Regions from separate parts of the Mucilaginibacter inviolabilis genome, predicted to be linked through region 3. Evidence: riboswitches for the same ligand, from Rfam matches in the RefSeq annotation. Region 3 holds a riboswitch; each other region holds the start of a gene.
The links. Region 3 has a riboswitch for S-adenosylmethionine ahead of G7092_RS02975 (TlpA family protein disulfide reductase). Riboswitches for the same ligand answer to the same signal wherever they lie in the genome.
Positions count from the first base shown of each region.

Region 1: another riboswitch for S-adenosylmethionine. It lies ahead of G7092_RS24775 (acyltransferase family protein); the one in region 3 lies ahead of G7092_RS02975 (TlpA family protein disulfide reductase).
Region 2: another riboswitch for S-adenosylmethionine. It lies ahead of G7092_RS08035 (peroxiredoxin family protein); the one in region 3 lies ahead of G7092_RS02975 (TlpA family protein disulfide reductase).

Region 1 covers NZ_JAANAT010000004.1:286,516-292,047, reverse strand. The annotation lists gene G7092_RS24780 (hypothetical protein) at 59-1,417, shown strand; SAM riboswitch class I at 1,552-1,660, shown strand; gene G7092_RS24775 (acyltransferase family protein) at 2,083-3,171, shown strand; gene G7092_RS24770 (bestrophin family protein) at 3,328-4,260, opposite strand; gene G7092_RS24765 (hypothetical protein) at 4,285-4,764, opposite strand; gene G7092_RS24760 (HAMP domain-containing sensor histidine kinase) at 4,869-5,532, opposite strand, start outside.
Region 2 covers NZ_JAANAT010000001.1:1,999,891-2,005,422, forward strand. The annotation lists gene G7092_RS08025 (YceI family protein) at 1-312, opposite strand, end outside; gene G7092_RS08030 (peroxiredoxin family protein) at 396-1,718, opposite strand; gene G7092_RS08035 (peroxiredoxin family protein) at 1,747-3,063, opposite strand; SAM riboswitch class I at 3,289-3,393, opposite strand; gene G7092_RS08040 (protein-disulfide reductase DsbD N-terminal domain-containing protein) at 3,837-4,283, opposite strand; SAM riboswitch class I at 4,491-4,605, opposite strand; gene G7092_RS08045 (family 2A encapsulin nanocompartment shell protein) at 4,755-5,532, shown strand, end outside.
Region 3 covers NZ_JAANAT010000001.1:717,707-723,238, reverse strand. The annotation lists gene G7092_RS02980 (GH92 family glycosyl hydrolase) at 1-1,320, opposite strand, end outside; SAM riboswitch class I at 2,294-2,403, shown strand; gene G7092_RS02975 (TlpA family protein disulfide reductase) at 2,526-3,095, shown strand; gene G7092_RS02970 (SusC/RagA family TonB-linked outer membrane protein) at 3,460-5,532, shown strand, end outside.

The DNA of each region.
Region 1 (5,532 bases), on a different contig from region 3:
ACAATGCTTTTAATCTTATTTAATATTAAAACATTACCTTAACCATCATTTATTACCTATGAAAAATAACATTTACCTTATTATTGCCGCTGCTTTATTGCTTAACAGCTGTTCAAAGAAAAATGATATGCCGTTTTACCCACCGCCGGCTAAGGCTGTTATAAAGGATGCAGGCACTATTGCTTTTAAAATTGCACCCCTGGCCGGTAATCAGGTGCAAATTTTTCTGCGGTATGATCAAAATCCCGCACCTTCAAAAATCATCCTGAAACAAGATACCAATACCTTACAGACTGTAACTGTATCTAAAAATAATACTAATAACTACTCGGCAATTATTAATTACGCTTTTAAACCCGGCGTTAAGTACAATTTCAAAGTGCAAACCGTTGTGACTTCAGATACTATCCGTCAATATAGTATTAATGATTATACCCATCAGTTTGTTCAGGCTTTTAATTATAAAAAACTATTGGATCTGAAACAAAGCCTAGGCCCCGAAGCACTTGACATCTCACCTTCCCGAAATTATTTATTTATAACCGACGATGTGAATAATGTGCTTTATACCAAAAGAATATCATTGAAAACTTTTGCAGTGGATGTTATCAGCGATAAATTACCATCCACCTTTATAAGAGCTGTATCAGATAATGAGTTACTTATTTACGGTGATAAAAATACAGCCAGTGTTCCACCGGTAACTATTGACCGGGGTAGCGACAGGGTTACGTTAGCTAAATACAATATAAACACGCAACAATCAACTTTTGTTGATTTTGTATCTTCGGGTTACGGCCGGATTTCCCGTATTGTCAATAACCATGTATTGGTAACCAATCCTATATTTGAAGATAAAACAGCTTCGCTTATTAATCTGGCCGATCTGTCAAAAGTGAAATATTCATTGGATAATTTTGATTTTACCCGCATAAACGAGTATAGTGCAAACCATATCCTGTATGCTAATAATTTGATTAACACTACCAATGGCTCTATGTCTACCCCGCTGAATCTTGATCAAAATTCCGGTTTAATTGATATTGATAATACTTCGGGCTATGCATTTGTGAGTTCGGCAAAGGAAAATACAGCTAAAGATATATTAACTGCCTTCAGCGTTTATAAAGATGGTTCCCCTGTATATCAATCAGCCTATACCTATGGAGACGGAACTTACCCTCCGGTGATAGCCAATATAAAAGGCGATATCTTAACTTTTTACAGAACCTTCAACTACAGTACCCAGGTACAAATAGACGGGTATTATACCTTAAATTTGAAAACTAAAGAAGTAAAACTTGTTCAGGCCGACGGTAACGGTAATCTGTATGTGGTGAGCGATTATCAGCTACAAGATGGCAGCATTATATCCGTAAGGACCGATGGTGTATATCGTATAACTCCTGCCAATTAATTTTAATCTACTGAAATTAAGACAGATAAATACAAAATTCATTAAAAGAATAAAATATTCTACTAAATCTATAGGATTTATATAAAAACAATTTTATATTTGCAGTGTCAACAACGACAAATAGTTCTTTATCACGCTTATCAAGAAAGACTGAGGGAAAGGCCCAAAGACGTCTTAGCAACCTGTACATCCGCATAATGTAAAAGGTGCTAATTCCTGCTCCGCATAGGAGAAAGATAAATAAGATCTTACCCTTCCATCTTCCATAAGTGATTTATAGTTTTTTTTAAAAAGTCGCGTGACCGAGAGGATAGGTTAAGGTCTGCAAAACCTTCTACGGCAGTTCGAATCTGCCCGCGACGTCAAATTTTCTCCCTTACTTTTATACTATTTATCGCCCTGAGATAAAATCCAGGGACTTTGATGGTGAAATCACATAACATTAAAGATAAAACATGGATGTCTCGGTGATCTCCGTCGAACCATGATGGGCAAGGCTTCTAAGGCCATAAATTCCCAATAATCTACATGGCATACAGCAAGCCTTCGGTTCCCTGCCAAATTTCAAATCGAAAAAAATTGGCTAAATCGTTATTATTTGGTATTCTTGGAATTTATGCACAACCCCGGTGCAGCTGCTTTTATCCTGTATAAACCAAACACTAATGATCGAACACAAACTCAATAACGAGATTCTAAAAACTAAACAACACTTTGAAATTCTTGATGGCTTGCGTGGTATCGCGGCCTTCGCCGTGGTAATTTTCCATTTTATGGAAATAGCCTATTCCGATTACAGTCAAAACTTTATCGGGCATGGTTTCCTTGCAGTCGATTTTTTCTTTTGTCTGTCGGGTTTTGTGATCGGGTATGCTTATGACGACCGTATTGGTAAAATGGGCATTATGGAGTTTTTTAAATCCCGGATCATCAGACTGCACCCTTTAGTTATTTTTGGCTCGGTACTGGGCCTGTTAGCGTTTCTTTTTGATCCTTTTGGCGGTCACCCGGAGCTGTACAGCGCAAGCAGGCTAATCCTGTTATTTTTAATGTCTATACTGCTTATTCCCTTCCCGGTAATGCCAGATCGTTATTTTAACCAATTCGGCTTTAACGCTCCGGCATGGTCGCTATTTTGGGAGTATATAGCCAATATTGTTTATGCTTTTGTCCTTTGCCGTGTTAATAAACGGGTATTGCTTGTGTTAGCGATATTGGCGGCAGTAGGTCTTTGTTTTGTGGCTTCTCATTCCGGAAACCTGATGGGCGGCTGGGGTAAGGGCAACTTTTGGGATGGCGGCGCCCGCATCAGCTATTCGTTTTTAGCCGGCTTATTGGTATATCGCTTTAACTGGATCATCAAAAACAAACTGGGCTTTTTAGGACTGGCGGCGCTGCTGGCTTTAGCTTTCCTGATGCCTTTCTCTACTAAATGGAACTGGCTTTCCGAAACCCTGGTAGTGCTCTTTTACTTCCCGCTATTAATAGCCTTAGGTGCAGGCGCAGCCTTAACCCAGGGGATAAAGAAATTGTGCGTATTCTGCGGAAAAATATCATACCCATTGTATATGACCCATTACTCGGTAATGTGGATGTTTGGGAAGTATTACGCTGCTCACAAACCGGGGCCTGGCCAATTGGGATTAATTATCCCGGTTTCGGCCATATTGCTGGTTGGAATAGCTTACCTGGTGATGGTGATCTATGATATACCGGTACGCAGATATCTGACAGCTAAAAGGAAGCAGGCTTAGATACTAACCATGTCCTCAACTTTCCATATACTTATAACAAACGACAGCCCGGCTCCTTTTTTAAGGATGCCGGGCTGTTTGATTTAAAGCAACAGGAGAGCCAAAAACCACTCGCTCAGTAGGCAATCAATTAACTATTAACTACTTATAACCTTATTATAAAATATAGAATGCCGCCTGTTTTTGCTGCTGGTTGTTCGTCACCATATCGGTCACTTGTGGCATTTCGTCTTTCAGCATTTGTTTCAGATCCTGCTCAATTTTCCGGCTGATGGCGGTGGTAGGAGTATCTGTCGGCATATTTTCAAATGGATCTTGCAAATGGATAGCCATTTTTTCGATCAGGAAAAATGCCGACGAAATAGCGATCACCAGCGGCACCTGTAATATGCCAAAAGACTCCATCAGGCTAAAAGGTAACAGTAGTACAAAAAACAATACTAGCCAGTGTATATACACGCTATATGTAGCCGGGAATACGGTATTCTTGATCCGCTCGCATCCACCCATGGAGTTCATAAAACTGGTCAGGGTGCCATCCATAGTTACCTGCTGGTACTCGTTAACCCAACCCAGTTTGTACAAAGTGCGCAAATCATGCCCTTGTAACTCATTTAAAGCCAGCGGCACATGATCTACATTACGAATATTCCGGACATCATCATCGCTTAAAAACGCCTCCAGGTTTTGTTTAGCATCTTGTTTACGCAGGTGGCGGCTCAAACTGTAGCACCAGGCTATCTGCCGTTTTACAATCCGTTCTTTGAGCGCCCACTTCTCGTCGCCGTCAATACTGCTGTCAACAAAGGTGAGTACCTGGCGGGTAATCGTACGGCAATCATTCACAATGCCGCCCCACAAAATACGGGCCTCCCACCAACGACCGTATGCCTGATTTGACCGGAAAGCCAGTAACAGGGATATAATAGTACCCAATATGGTAGGTACCGTTAAGGGGATGGAAACTTCTCTCAAGTCATAGTACTGATGCACCAGGTAAATAGCCGAGGCATAAATGGCCACCATGATGAGTTCTTTTTTTATTTTTCCGAATACATAGGTAACCGGGATGTTTTCTTTTAGTAGCATGATATTTAATAATTTAGGGGTTAATTACTCTTGTTCTGTTAATTCTGGCTCCTTGGCAATGAGGTTTACTATTATGCCATCTGTTTCTGTGTTGTCAAGCACCCGTTTGCCGCATTTTTCAATCAGCACTTCGGGGTCAATGCTATTTTTAAAAAGTAACTGATAGTTATCGTGCGGTGGCACAATGGCATCCACGTTATGTGCATCCAGGTAGTTATTAAAAACCGCCACGGTACTGCCATAAAAAATATCGATATGGATACGGTTGATCAGGTGACTGAAGTCTTTTTCAAGATCGCGGCAGCGGATATAAAAATTATCAGGGATCTGCCTGTACTCAGTTGAACGACGCGACAGCATCAGCAGTTCGCCTATGTTATCAGTAATCTTCAGCATGTGTACCAGCCTGATATCTACTTTTTGCGGATAGTATTGCTGAGCTATGGTTGGTATACTTTGGAGCGATTGGTAGGTAAAATCGGTGGGGATGAACAGCGTTTTCATAGTCGTAATTATTAATGGTTAAACTTGTACTGTTTTGTTTGATACAAGTGTAGCCACCAATAATTAAGATGATCTAAGAAAGTTATTAGAAATTGATTAGAGTTTTACGCCGATGCCTCTACAGGTAAAAACACCTTGATCTCGGTACCTTTACCAACGTCTGAACGAATACCTATACTCCCCCTGTGCAAACGAATAATGTTAAGTGTTAGAGGTAAGCCTACCCCATGTCCTTCGTAGCTGTGCGTATTGGAGGCCCTGAAAAATGGTTCAAAAATATGCTGCAGTTCACTTTCGGGTATACCTATGCCCTGGTCTGTAATGGAGATAATCACTTTATTATTTTCGGTCAGCAACCTTATTTTCACCATACGGTTGTCCGAATATTTACAAGCATTGCTGATAATGTTGGTAACGGCCAGGCGCAGTAAGTTACTGTTACCGCTTACATAAAGCAAGTGCTCGTCGGTTGGCATATCTTCCAGATCAATCTGTATATTACTGTCGATATTGATCCTTTTGATTGATTCTGAAGCGGTCATCAAGAGCTCATCAATCCGGATGCTTTCCCAGCGCTGTTTTTTACCGTCAAAGCCCGATTGTGCAAGCGTCAATAAACTATTCAGTATCTGTCCCAGCTTTTCAGCCTCAGAGTAGATGATACCAAATACCTCTCGCTGCTCCGGGCTTACATCAGTTTTACTTATGGCCAGTTCAGCTTCGCTACTGATAATGGTTAAAGGTGTACGCAACTCGTGCGAAGCATTG
Region 2 (5,532 bases), 1.3 Mb from region 3:
TAGGTCGGCATCAGTAATGGTATTCAGGTCGATATCAAAAGTGCCACTTTTTAAAACATTATTTTCGGCTGTAAACTGGCCGTTACTTATTTTAACCTCGCCGTTATGATCGCCGGTTGCTTTTTTAGCTTGCCAGGTAAGTTTACTACCCTGATTATCAACCTTAAAACTTTGAGCCTTATAGTGTCTGTGTGCCGAAATAGTTTTTATCGGAAGGTTGGCTGTAGTTGTATTTGGGGTAAAAGCTGTAGCTAAAGTTGCTATAGAAATAATAGCTGCGGAATAAGTTGCGATGGTTAGTTTAGTTGTCATGGTGGATAGTTGTTTTGTATCTGTTTTCAATATGTTAAATGTTACCCGGTAAAGTATTAAGCTTTACCGGGGTGTATTAATGATTATTTACCTTTTTGCGTATTACTTTGAGAGTCTACTGCCGATGCACTGGCCGGAACTGGTTCTGCGATCAGTTCATCTAAAAGCTTATTGAATTTCTGCTCGTAATCTGCATAATACTTGCCTGTTACCGTGCCGGTATAACCTGTGTATATCTCCCTTACATCACCTTTACGATCGATAATGATTGTGGTTGGGAAAGCTATAAACTTATTCAGGGCAGGTAATTTTTGCGATACCAGCTTTTTATCGGCCAGGCCACCAAACAGGATATCGTACTGGATATTGTATTTCTCTTTCAGTTTCCCTAAGGTATACTGTGCATACTTCAAGCTGTCTTTTTGCTCAAAACCTATGGCTATGGCTTCTACACCTCGATTGTGGTTTTTGTTAAACCAAGGCGATAGAAATACCGTCTGATCTGTACAATTGGGGCACCAGGTACCAACAATCTCAATGATGGTGACCTTGCCTTTATACTTGGCATCGCTTAATGATACAGGCTTGCCTGTTAAATCTGGAAAAGTAAAATCGAGCTTTTTGTAACCCTCTTTCAAATAGGTAAGTTTGTAGGGATCAGGCAACTCGGCTTTATCATCCTTCACGGCATCAAACTTGGTATTATCATAAATTCCCTGTCCTATCTCTCCGCTTAAAGTACCATCGGCATTGATCTTTCCTTTATAGATTTTGGGACTCGGTCCGGTAAAACCTGATAGCTCAAATTCATCGCCCTGAACGGTACCTTCCAGCTCCCGGCTATCACCGGTTACCTGCATAATAACACCGGTAAGCTTGTTACCTGTTTGCTTTAAAATGGCTATCTTATTAGGTACCTGTTCTTTTGAATAAACTTTAAGCTCCCATTTACCGGTTAAGTTAGCTGCAGGAGCTACATCCTTACCTGGTTCAACAAAGCGGTAGCTTTTGCCATACTCAGCTATAAAAGGCAAGGAATTGCCTCTGAAACCAGGTACCAGGCTACGATATTCACCGCTCAGAGTCCCGTCATCTTCTATTTTGGCAACCAGGGCAGCATCATAGGTATTCATTTTTATAAATACCGAATCTTTGCCGATACGCTGCACATGAAAATTATCACGGCGGCTTCCATTAAGCAAGGTAAATACGGCATGTTCGGCATCTTTACCTTTAAACTCAAAGTTGAATGGTACTTTTGATTCGGCCACGGTAAATACGCCACGCCATACACCTTCTTTTATAAATTTTGCAGAAGGTGGGATATCTGCAGCTACGGCGGCTCCGCTAAACAACAAGCCTACTGTCAGGCATTTGAATGAAGTAATCAGATTAAGTGTTTTCATTTGATTGATTATAGATAGGTTAATAATGTTAGTTTCCCGGATGTGTAGCCGAATCTTTTACTGCTGCACTTTCAGGTGCAGGTTCAGCTATCAGTTTATCCAGCAGCTGGTTAAATTTCTTTTCATAATCCTTGTGGTATTTACCGGTTACCGTACCTGTATAGCCGGTATATATTTCGCGCACATCGCCATTTCTGTCGATAATAATAGTTGTGGGGAATGCAATGAACTTATTGAGCGCAGGGAGTTTTTGAGCAACTAGCTTTTTATCTGCCAAGCCACCAAAAGCTATATCATAGTTGATAGCGTATTTTTCTTTGAGTTTACCCAAAGTATACTTGGCATAATCAAGACTGTCTTTTTGTTCAAAACCAATGGCTATAGCCTCTACCCCACGATTATGGTTTTTATTGAACCATGGCGACAGGAATACAGTTTGATCTGTACAGTTAGGGCACCACGTACCTATAATCTCTACAATCACCACTTTTCCTTTGTACTTATTATCGCTCAGCGACACGGGTTTACCGTCGATACCCGGGAAAGAGAAATCAAGCTTTTTATAGCCTTCTTTTAAAAATGTAAGCTTATAAGGATCGGGCAATTCCACTGTTTCATTTTTGGCGGCATCAAACTTCAGATTTTTGTAGATCCCAAAGCCTTCTTCTCCGCTAATGGTACCATCGGGATTGATTTTTCCTTTGATAATAAACGGACTTGGGCCTGTAAAGCCGCTCAGGGCAAACTCGTCGCCTTGAACAGTACCTTCCAGCTCACGGGTGTCACCTACTACGGTCATCACAACCCCAGTAAGTTTATTACCTTTTTGTTTTAAAATGGCGATAGATGCAGGGACGGCTTCCTTACTATAGGTCTTGATTTCCCATTTACCGGAAAGATCTGCCTTTGGGACAACATCTTTACCAGGTTCCACAAAGCGATAGCTTTTACCGTATTCGGCAGTAAAAGGCAGTGAGTTGCCTCTGAAACCGGGTACCAGGCTACGGTATTCGCCACTTATTTTACCATCGTCTTCAATTTTAGCTACTAAAGCCGCATCATAGGTATTCATTTTTATGTAAACAGAATCTTTGCCTATTGCTTTCACATGGAAATTATCACGGCGCGAACCATTGATCAGCGTAAATACGGCGTGTTCGGCATCTTTACCTTTTAGTTCAAAATTAAAGGGTACCTGCGATTCACTTACTGTAAATACACCTCGCCAAACACCTTCTTTAATAAATTTGGAGGGAGGATTTTTATCCGCAGCTAACGTTGCGCCGCTGATCAGCAAACCTAATGACAGGCATTTTGCTTTAGTTAAATAATTGTGAATGTTCATATTTTTATAAAATTTAGTTATTGGAAGTTTTACTATGATAATTGCCGGATTTGAGATTTGGGCACAACAATCCCATGGCCCTGTTAAAGACCGGAAAAAGCACACAAAAAAATTTTAGCTGTTAATGCTTAAAACCAAAAGGCAAACTGAATACTGCAACATCGCAAGGCTGATGCTGGTCGCACATAAGATTGTAGATACTTTAATGTTTTCATGACAATAGTTAATTTATATTTCTAAAAAAATTTCAGAAAAAAGTTTAGCACTTATTTCAAGCTGAAAAGTTGCTGAAGATCATCGAGACTTCCTCTCCCTTCGTCTTTATAAATCAACTAATTAATGGTGGGGTTAATTAGAATGCTGTAAAGATAATAACAATTTTTATAATTACAAGTAAATCTATAGATTTAGTATAATATTTTTAGTTTAGTTCAATTTTTAATATAATCAACATCCTGGACTGTACAGCACACGCCTGTTTTACCACCATAGCAAAGCAACGCACTTAGTACAGCCAGGATGTTGATCTTATTTCAGGATCAATTTCCGGGATGAACTGTGCGAATTAACAATACTGGTAACAACAGAAAAGGATGCCACCATTCTGTATGTGAGCGTTAGTGAGAGAATTCATTTTCAGATTCATGGTATTTGTTGTATAAGCCGGACGCAAAATAGGTGGTTTAGATAACCTTCAGTTTTGCTATCCATTTAACAGCTCAGTTGGTGGCGATTGATCTGTTAAACTATATTAATTTAAGTATTACGCTTTTTTATTTTACCGGGATACTAAACTCAACCTCCTCGGGCGGCAAACATTGCTTATCGCTGCATACCATATAATTTACGGTACCATTAACCGATGCCTGCCCGCTTTTAAGCTTTATTTTTTGTTGAAACGTAACCGACTGTTCAAAGTACTGCACATTCATGCTAAAGGCTTTTTCATACTTATTTACTGCTTTAGGCTCTGAGGTATTGCCATTTAGTATATAATTATCGCTTTTGGTAAATTTAAAAGAAGTACTTATCGGTCCGCCATCGGCAAGATGTTGTGAGTAAATATGCCAGCCTTTATCAATGGTTGCCTTTATAAATACAATAGCTTGCTCGTTATCGATCTTCTTTGCCCCGTACGACCATTTTACAGGTGCCAGGATCTGTGCATAAGAAACCGTGCTGATGATATATGTTAAGAATACTAGTAATAGTTTTTTCATTCGGGGTAATGTGCTGAAGATGTAGGTTTATTTTATTGCTGAACGCTTCAATTGTTAGCAACAACAATGCATATCTGCATGATAGGCACTGATTAAGGTTTGATAGGTTTTCATTTATAGCCAGGTTATAATTTTTCAGTTATCAATTTGTATTCTATAAAACTTACCGGGGACAGAGCTGTAGAGATATTTATATAAACCTGTAGCTTCTTATCTTTCCCCTTTAGCAGGAGCAGGAATTAGCACCTTTTACATCTTATAAATTTTGTACAGGTTGCCAAGACTTCATGGGGCCTTTCCCTCCGTCTTATCTCGATAAGTATTAAAGAACTGATGTGGCAAATATATAATTAAATCTATAAATCCTATAGATTTAATATATTTTATTTCTTATCATTGCAAAGCAGGTAGCCATTGATTAAACAGCTCCTCATCAATCATTCTTTAAGATAATTATTTACCATCAAAAAAATGCCCGATCAAAAACCAAAACAAACAGCCCTTGGCGATGTAGCTGCCAGACAGTTAGCAGTAGCAACACGTACCGTTCCGCAATTGTCAACCATTACACCACGATGGTTAACACATTTATTAAACTGGATCCCTGTTGAATCTGGCGTTTACCGGTTAAATAAGGTTGTTGATGCCAACAATGTAGAGGTTGATTGCTCATCGCGTGATGAACGCGAGCTTCCATCAACTTTTGTTGACTATGAAGAAAATCCACGTGAGTATAACCTAAGCGCTGTTAACACGGTGCTGGATGTACATACACGTGTTTCTGACCTGTACAGCAAACCTTATAATCAGATCAGCGAGCAACTGCGCCTTACTATTGAAATAGTTAAGGAAAGACAAGAGAGCGAACTGATCAACAATCCTGAATATGGTTTACTGAGCAGTATTGCCCCATCTCAAAAAATTAAAACAAGGCTCGGCCCTCCTACTCCCGATGATCTGGATGAACTGATAACCAAAGTTTGGAAAGAACCAGGATTTTTCTTGCTGCATCCACTGGCCATTGCGGCGTTTGGTCGCGAATGTACCCGCCGGGGCGTACCGCCGCCAACAGTATCGCTTTTTGGCTCGCAATTTATTACCTGGAGAGGTATACCGCTTATTCCATCTGATAAATTACCTATTGTCAATAATAAATCGAAGATCATTCTTCTACGTACTGGCGAAAGCAGGCAGGGTGTGGTAGGGCTTTACCAGCCAGGTCTTCCCGGAGAACAATCGCCCGGTTTAT
Region 3 (5,532 bases):
ATCACCGTGGGTACCAATCATAATATTAGTGTAGGTTGGATTTGGCCACATGGGCATCCAGCCGCCCTCCTGGTACATCTGCAGCAGCGATTGCACTATACCGTCAACCCGCTGCGGCTGGGTAAGCGTTAACAGTGGGTGCAGCGCCCTGAAGGTATCCCACAAGGAGTAATCGTTATAAGATGTACCATGATGCACCTTATCGTCAAAAGCACTGTAATATTTGCCATACTCCGAAAATTGTCTTGGAAACAGCATAGTATGAAATAAGGCGGTATAAAATATCGTCCGCTGATCTTTGCTCACGCCGCTTAGCTGTATAACTTTTAAGGCCTGTTGCCATTGGTCGCGCGTGTTTTTCACTACCCGGTCAAAATCCCAGTCGGGGATCTCTTTTTTAAGGTTTTCGCGGGCCTGGTCAATACTGATAAATGAAGTGGCTACCACAACCCGCACCTCGTCATTGGCCTTGGTGCGGAATGATATGAATGCACCCATGCGGGTACCGTACTGCTCATGACTGCCTTTATTGATCACCTGTTTATCCCAGGTTCCGTATTTTTTGATCTGCTTGTTAAATTTGATCACAAAATACCCCTTAAAATTCTTCAGCTCAGGACCTAACTGAGCCGATTGCCTGTCGGGGTTATAGCCTGTTATTTCGTTATTCACGGTATCTACATGTACATAGCCTTTCAGCTTTTTTAACCGCACGGTATAGTCATTGGCCCAGTCTTTAAGCTCGGGATTCAGGTTGATACCTTGTATAATGATATGCGCCTGATCGGCCTTGGGGAACGTAAACCGGAACATGCCAGAGGTATTGGCGCCCGCTATTTCGGCCTTGATCTTGTCTGCGCCAGTCGCCTTTAGCTTTACCGAATAGTAATACGGTTTGGCAACTTCATCGGTGTGTTTATAGGTAAGCGCCCGCTCTTTGGGCAAAACACGTAGTTTACCCACTTGCGGCATCACCGAAACATAGCCGTAATCACCCATCCAAACGGTAGGCTGGTGAGTGGCCGTGAACCCAATAACCTTGCTATCCTCGTAGTGGTAAACCATATAGCTCATTTTGTTTTCACGGCTTTGAGCTACAAAATTGGTCATGGCAAAGGGTACGTTTACGCAGGGCATAGTACCGCCACCGCCATTGCCCGCCTCAAAATCCCTGGCAAAGCCTTTTAAAGAGGTGCCAATTATCGGATCAACGTAATCAACCTCATCCAGTTGTTTTTTAGGAGCTGTGGTTTGAGCGAAATTATCCGCGTAAACAAAAGTTAGTAAGCCTAACAGATAAATGCTACGTTTTAATTGCATAGTTTGCAGAAGGTATAATTGGTGAATGATCTGCTTACAGATCCAAAACAAATCTCTCATTTTTAAGATCACATTTCTCAAAAACGTTTGAAATATTTACTTAATCGTTTTCCTGATTTTTTGTTTGATGATGATCATGTTTTATTGCATGCCTCGCTTCAAAAACTTTTTAAATCTTGAATTTTAACATTTTCCAGATCAAGAACAGCGCAAAAAGGGCTAAAAGCCAATCGAAAAAATCTCATTCTAATCCATTTTAACAAATTTCTATCCGCTTTTTAATGGTTTTGAAAATTTTAAAAAGTAGCAGATAATTGGTATTCAAATAACGACATACCAAAAGGTCGGTTTTTTATTTGGTTTCCTCCTTACAAAACGGCCCGGTTCCCTAAACAAGAGAACCGGGCCGTTGCCTGATATACGGTATATTAATTTGGGGGATAGAGCAAATTAATCCAGTCATGCCGAACTTGTTTCGGCACCCCACAAGTAAGGGCTATAACATGCTGGCTAAACTGTCCTGTGGGATCCTGAAACGAGTTCAGGATGACTTCTCCCATGCCCCTGAGGTTGTTTCTAAACCAGTTTTATACCTCAGGGTCCTCTGTGAGAGACCCTGAGGGGACAGTAACGACATACCAAACAAAAATCTCGATCATACGCCAAATCAAAACCATGTCATTGCGAGCGCAGCGCGGCAATCTCATCGCGTTCTTATCGGTATAAACAGCTACGAGATTGCTTCGTCGTTCCTCCTCGCAATGACATGGTTTTGATTGCTATTTCTTCCCTCTCTTTCCGGCGAAGCCGAAGAGAGGGCCGGCGAGCGCAGCGATGCCGGGGGGAGTCTCCCCTATCCTTTTGCCACCAAATTGTAAGAAATAAGCGAAAATTATCAATTTTATATAAAGTCTATGGAATTAGTAGAATTATTTATATGTTTGCACCCGAAATCGTTCTTTATTTCATTTTCCAATTATCCAGAAAGACTGAGGGAAAGGCCCTGTGATGTCTTAGCAACCTGTACAGATTGTTATAAAGGTGCTAATTCCTATCTGCAATAACTTGCAGAAAAGATAATGATATGTCCACACACTCACAGCTATAGGCTGTTCTGCTATCCTCTCCTATTCTTTCTGTTTAATTGAAATATGTTATTTTTTTATTGCTCGCTTAATTATAGCAGGCCCTATTTAATAAATTCAATGAACAACAAATTTTTACTCATAGTTTTTATCTTCCTGTTTACCGGTATTGCAGCCCGTGCGCAATCGGCTCAGGCTGTTGACTCTGCCAATATCGACCGTGGTTACCTGGTAAAAGTTGGCGAACAGGCCCCGGATGATTTTGAACTGGTGCTCACTAACGGTACCAAAACAACCTTAAAACAGTTACGCGGCAAAGTAGTGATACTACAATTTACCGCCAGCTGGTGCAGCGTGTGCCGCCAGGAAATGCCCCATTTACAAAAAGACATTTGGGAAGCTTACAAAGACAAAGGCCTGGTATTAATTGGGGTCGATCGTGATGAGCCTCTGCAAAAAGTACAGAAATTTCACCGGGACATGAAGATTACCTATGATCTGGCGCTTGATCCCGAAGCCAATATTTTTGGAAAGTTTGCTAATAAGAAAAGCGGCGTTACCCGTAATGTGGTGATCGATCGTGATGGGCGCATCGTTTACCTCACCCGCTTGTATGATCAGCAGGAATTCGCTTCTATGGTTAAAGCGGTTGATGCTTTGGTGAACAATAAAACGGCATCAGTAAACTAAATAACAAAGTAAGAATCCTCTGATTCTGCTATAACAACATGCTATATCGATTTAACCAGCAATCACAAAGCACATGAAAACAAATTACATACTTTTAAACAACACTTCTATTTTGAACATTTACACTTTAATATCTGCTTCTACCCCTATGTCATCTATGCAAAACAAGTGTTGCTGCTGTTAAACTACAGCGTTGTTTAGGTCGGTCAGGCTTTTATCTTCAACAACACAGCAAAATCCAACAATCAAAACTTTTACAGTTTAACGAAATGGCATAAACCACCTGATCACCCGATCGGCGGATGGCTAAGCCTTTAATTTTCAGGATACTGTATGGTATCGTTAACATTCACAATCTATTACCATGTTTAAAAATTACAAACTACTACTGGCAATACTATTGCCTTTTATCATCATCCAAACGGTTGCGGCGCAATCTGTTAAAATAAGCGGGGTGGTGACCGCCAAGTCAGACGGGCTCCCCTTACCCGGCGTAAGTGTTTCTGTTAAAGGAACAACCAACGGCGTACAAACCAGCAGCGATGGCAGGTTTAGCCTAAGCGCCAAAGTGAATGATGTGATCAGAATAACTTACATCGGTTTTACCACTAAAGAAATACCGGTTACCGGGACCGAAACATCGCTCCATATTATACTGGATGAACAGGCTAACGCTTTGAACGAGGTTGTGGTAACCGCGCTCAATATCTCAAAAGATAAAAAATCACTGGGTTATGCTGTACAGGGTTTAAAATCAAAAGATATATCGGAAGCTAAGGAAACCAACCTGGTAAATGCGCTGGCAGGTAAAATAGCCGGTGTAAACGTAACCAACAGCCAGGGCGATATGGGATCATCACGTATCATTATCCGGGGTGAAACTTCAGTAGCCGGAAATAACCAACCGCTGTTTGTGGTTGACGGTTTGCCGGTTGATAATACCCAGCAATTAGGTGTAGGTGGCTCAAGGGATTTTGCCAACCCTATTTCGGATATTAACTCCGAGGATATTGAATCCATTTCGGTACTCAAGGGGCCAAACGCGGCAGCGCTTTATGGTTCACGTGCCGCGGCCGGTGTTATCCTCATCAAAACAAAAACCGGTAAAGGCGCCAAAGGTCTGGGTGTTACCATCAATTCCAACACTTCGTTCTCCAACTTATTGGGTTTACCTAAATATCAAAACGAATACGGACAAGGTTCCAATGGTAAATTCAGCTATGTGGATGGTAAAGGCGGCGGCGTTAATGATGGTGTTGACGAAAGCTGGGGCCCGGCTTTGAATGGTCAGTTGATACCACAGTTTAACTCCAATGGCACACCCGTACCTTTTATAGCACATCCTGACAATGTAAAAGATTTCTTTTTAACTGGTGTTACGCTTAATAATGGTATATCACTGGCCAGTTCGGGCGATAAATATGATTTTCGACTGTCATACAACAACCTGCACCAAACGGGCGTAATTCCTAATACCGAGCAAGGCCGTAATTCATTCTTGTTAAATGCCACTTATAAAATTACACCCAAGTTAACTTTAACAACCATTGCCAACTATATTAAGGATGACGCCGCTAATTTACCAGGTGCCGGCGGCAAACGTGCTACCAGTACCATGCTGCAGTTTACCTGGTTTGGTCGTCAGGTTGATATCAGCCAGTTAAAAAACTACCGCGATGCCAATGGCAATACTTTTAACTGGAATAACAGCTATTACAGCAACCCGTACTTCCAGGCTTATGAAAATACAGTGGGACAAACCCGCAACCGTTTTATTGGTAGCGCGGAGTTAAATTATAAAATTATCGATGGCCTGTCGGCAAATTTCCGTACCGGTACCGATTATTATAATGACCGCCGTAAAATCAGGATAGCTTATGGTACCAATGGTACGCCATTCGGCTCATACGAAGAAGATGCATATGATTTTTCTGAAACCAATACCGAAGGCAGGTTGCAATACACCAAAAAGCTGAATGACGATTTCTCGCTCGACGCGTTAATTGGTGGTAACATCCGGGCCAACTCCTTAGAGAATAACGATCAGAAAGCGCCTAAATTAGCGGTAAGCGGCTTGTATACTTTAAGCAACTCCCGTGATCCGCTCATATCATCAAACACTTTTAGTAAATATAAAACATACAGCTACTTTGCTTCGGGGCAAATCGGTTTTAGAAATTACGCTTTTATCAACGTTACAGCCCGCAATGACTGGTCGTCTACCCTTCCGGCATCCAGCTTATCTTATTTTTATCCTTCTGTTAATGGTAGCTTGGTGCTATCAGAAGCGCTGGATATTAAGAGCGATATATTAAGCTACTTAAAACTACGCGGCGGATGGTCAAAAGTGGGCAAAGCGACCGATCCGTATCAGCTCATCAATACTTATGATTTTACTGCTCCATTTAATGCTAATCCGCAGCAAAGCGCAAACAAT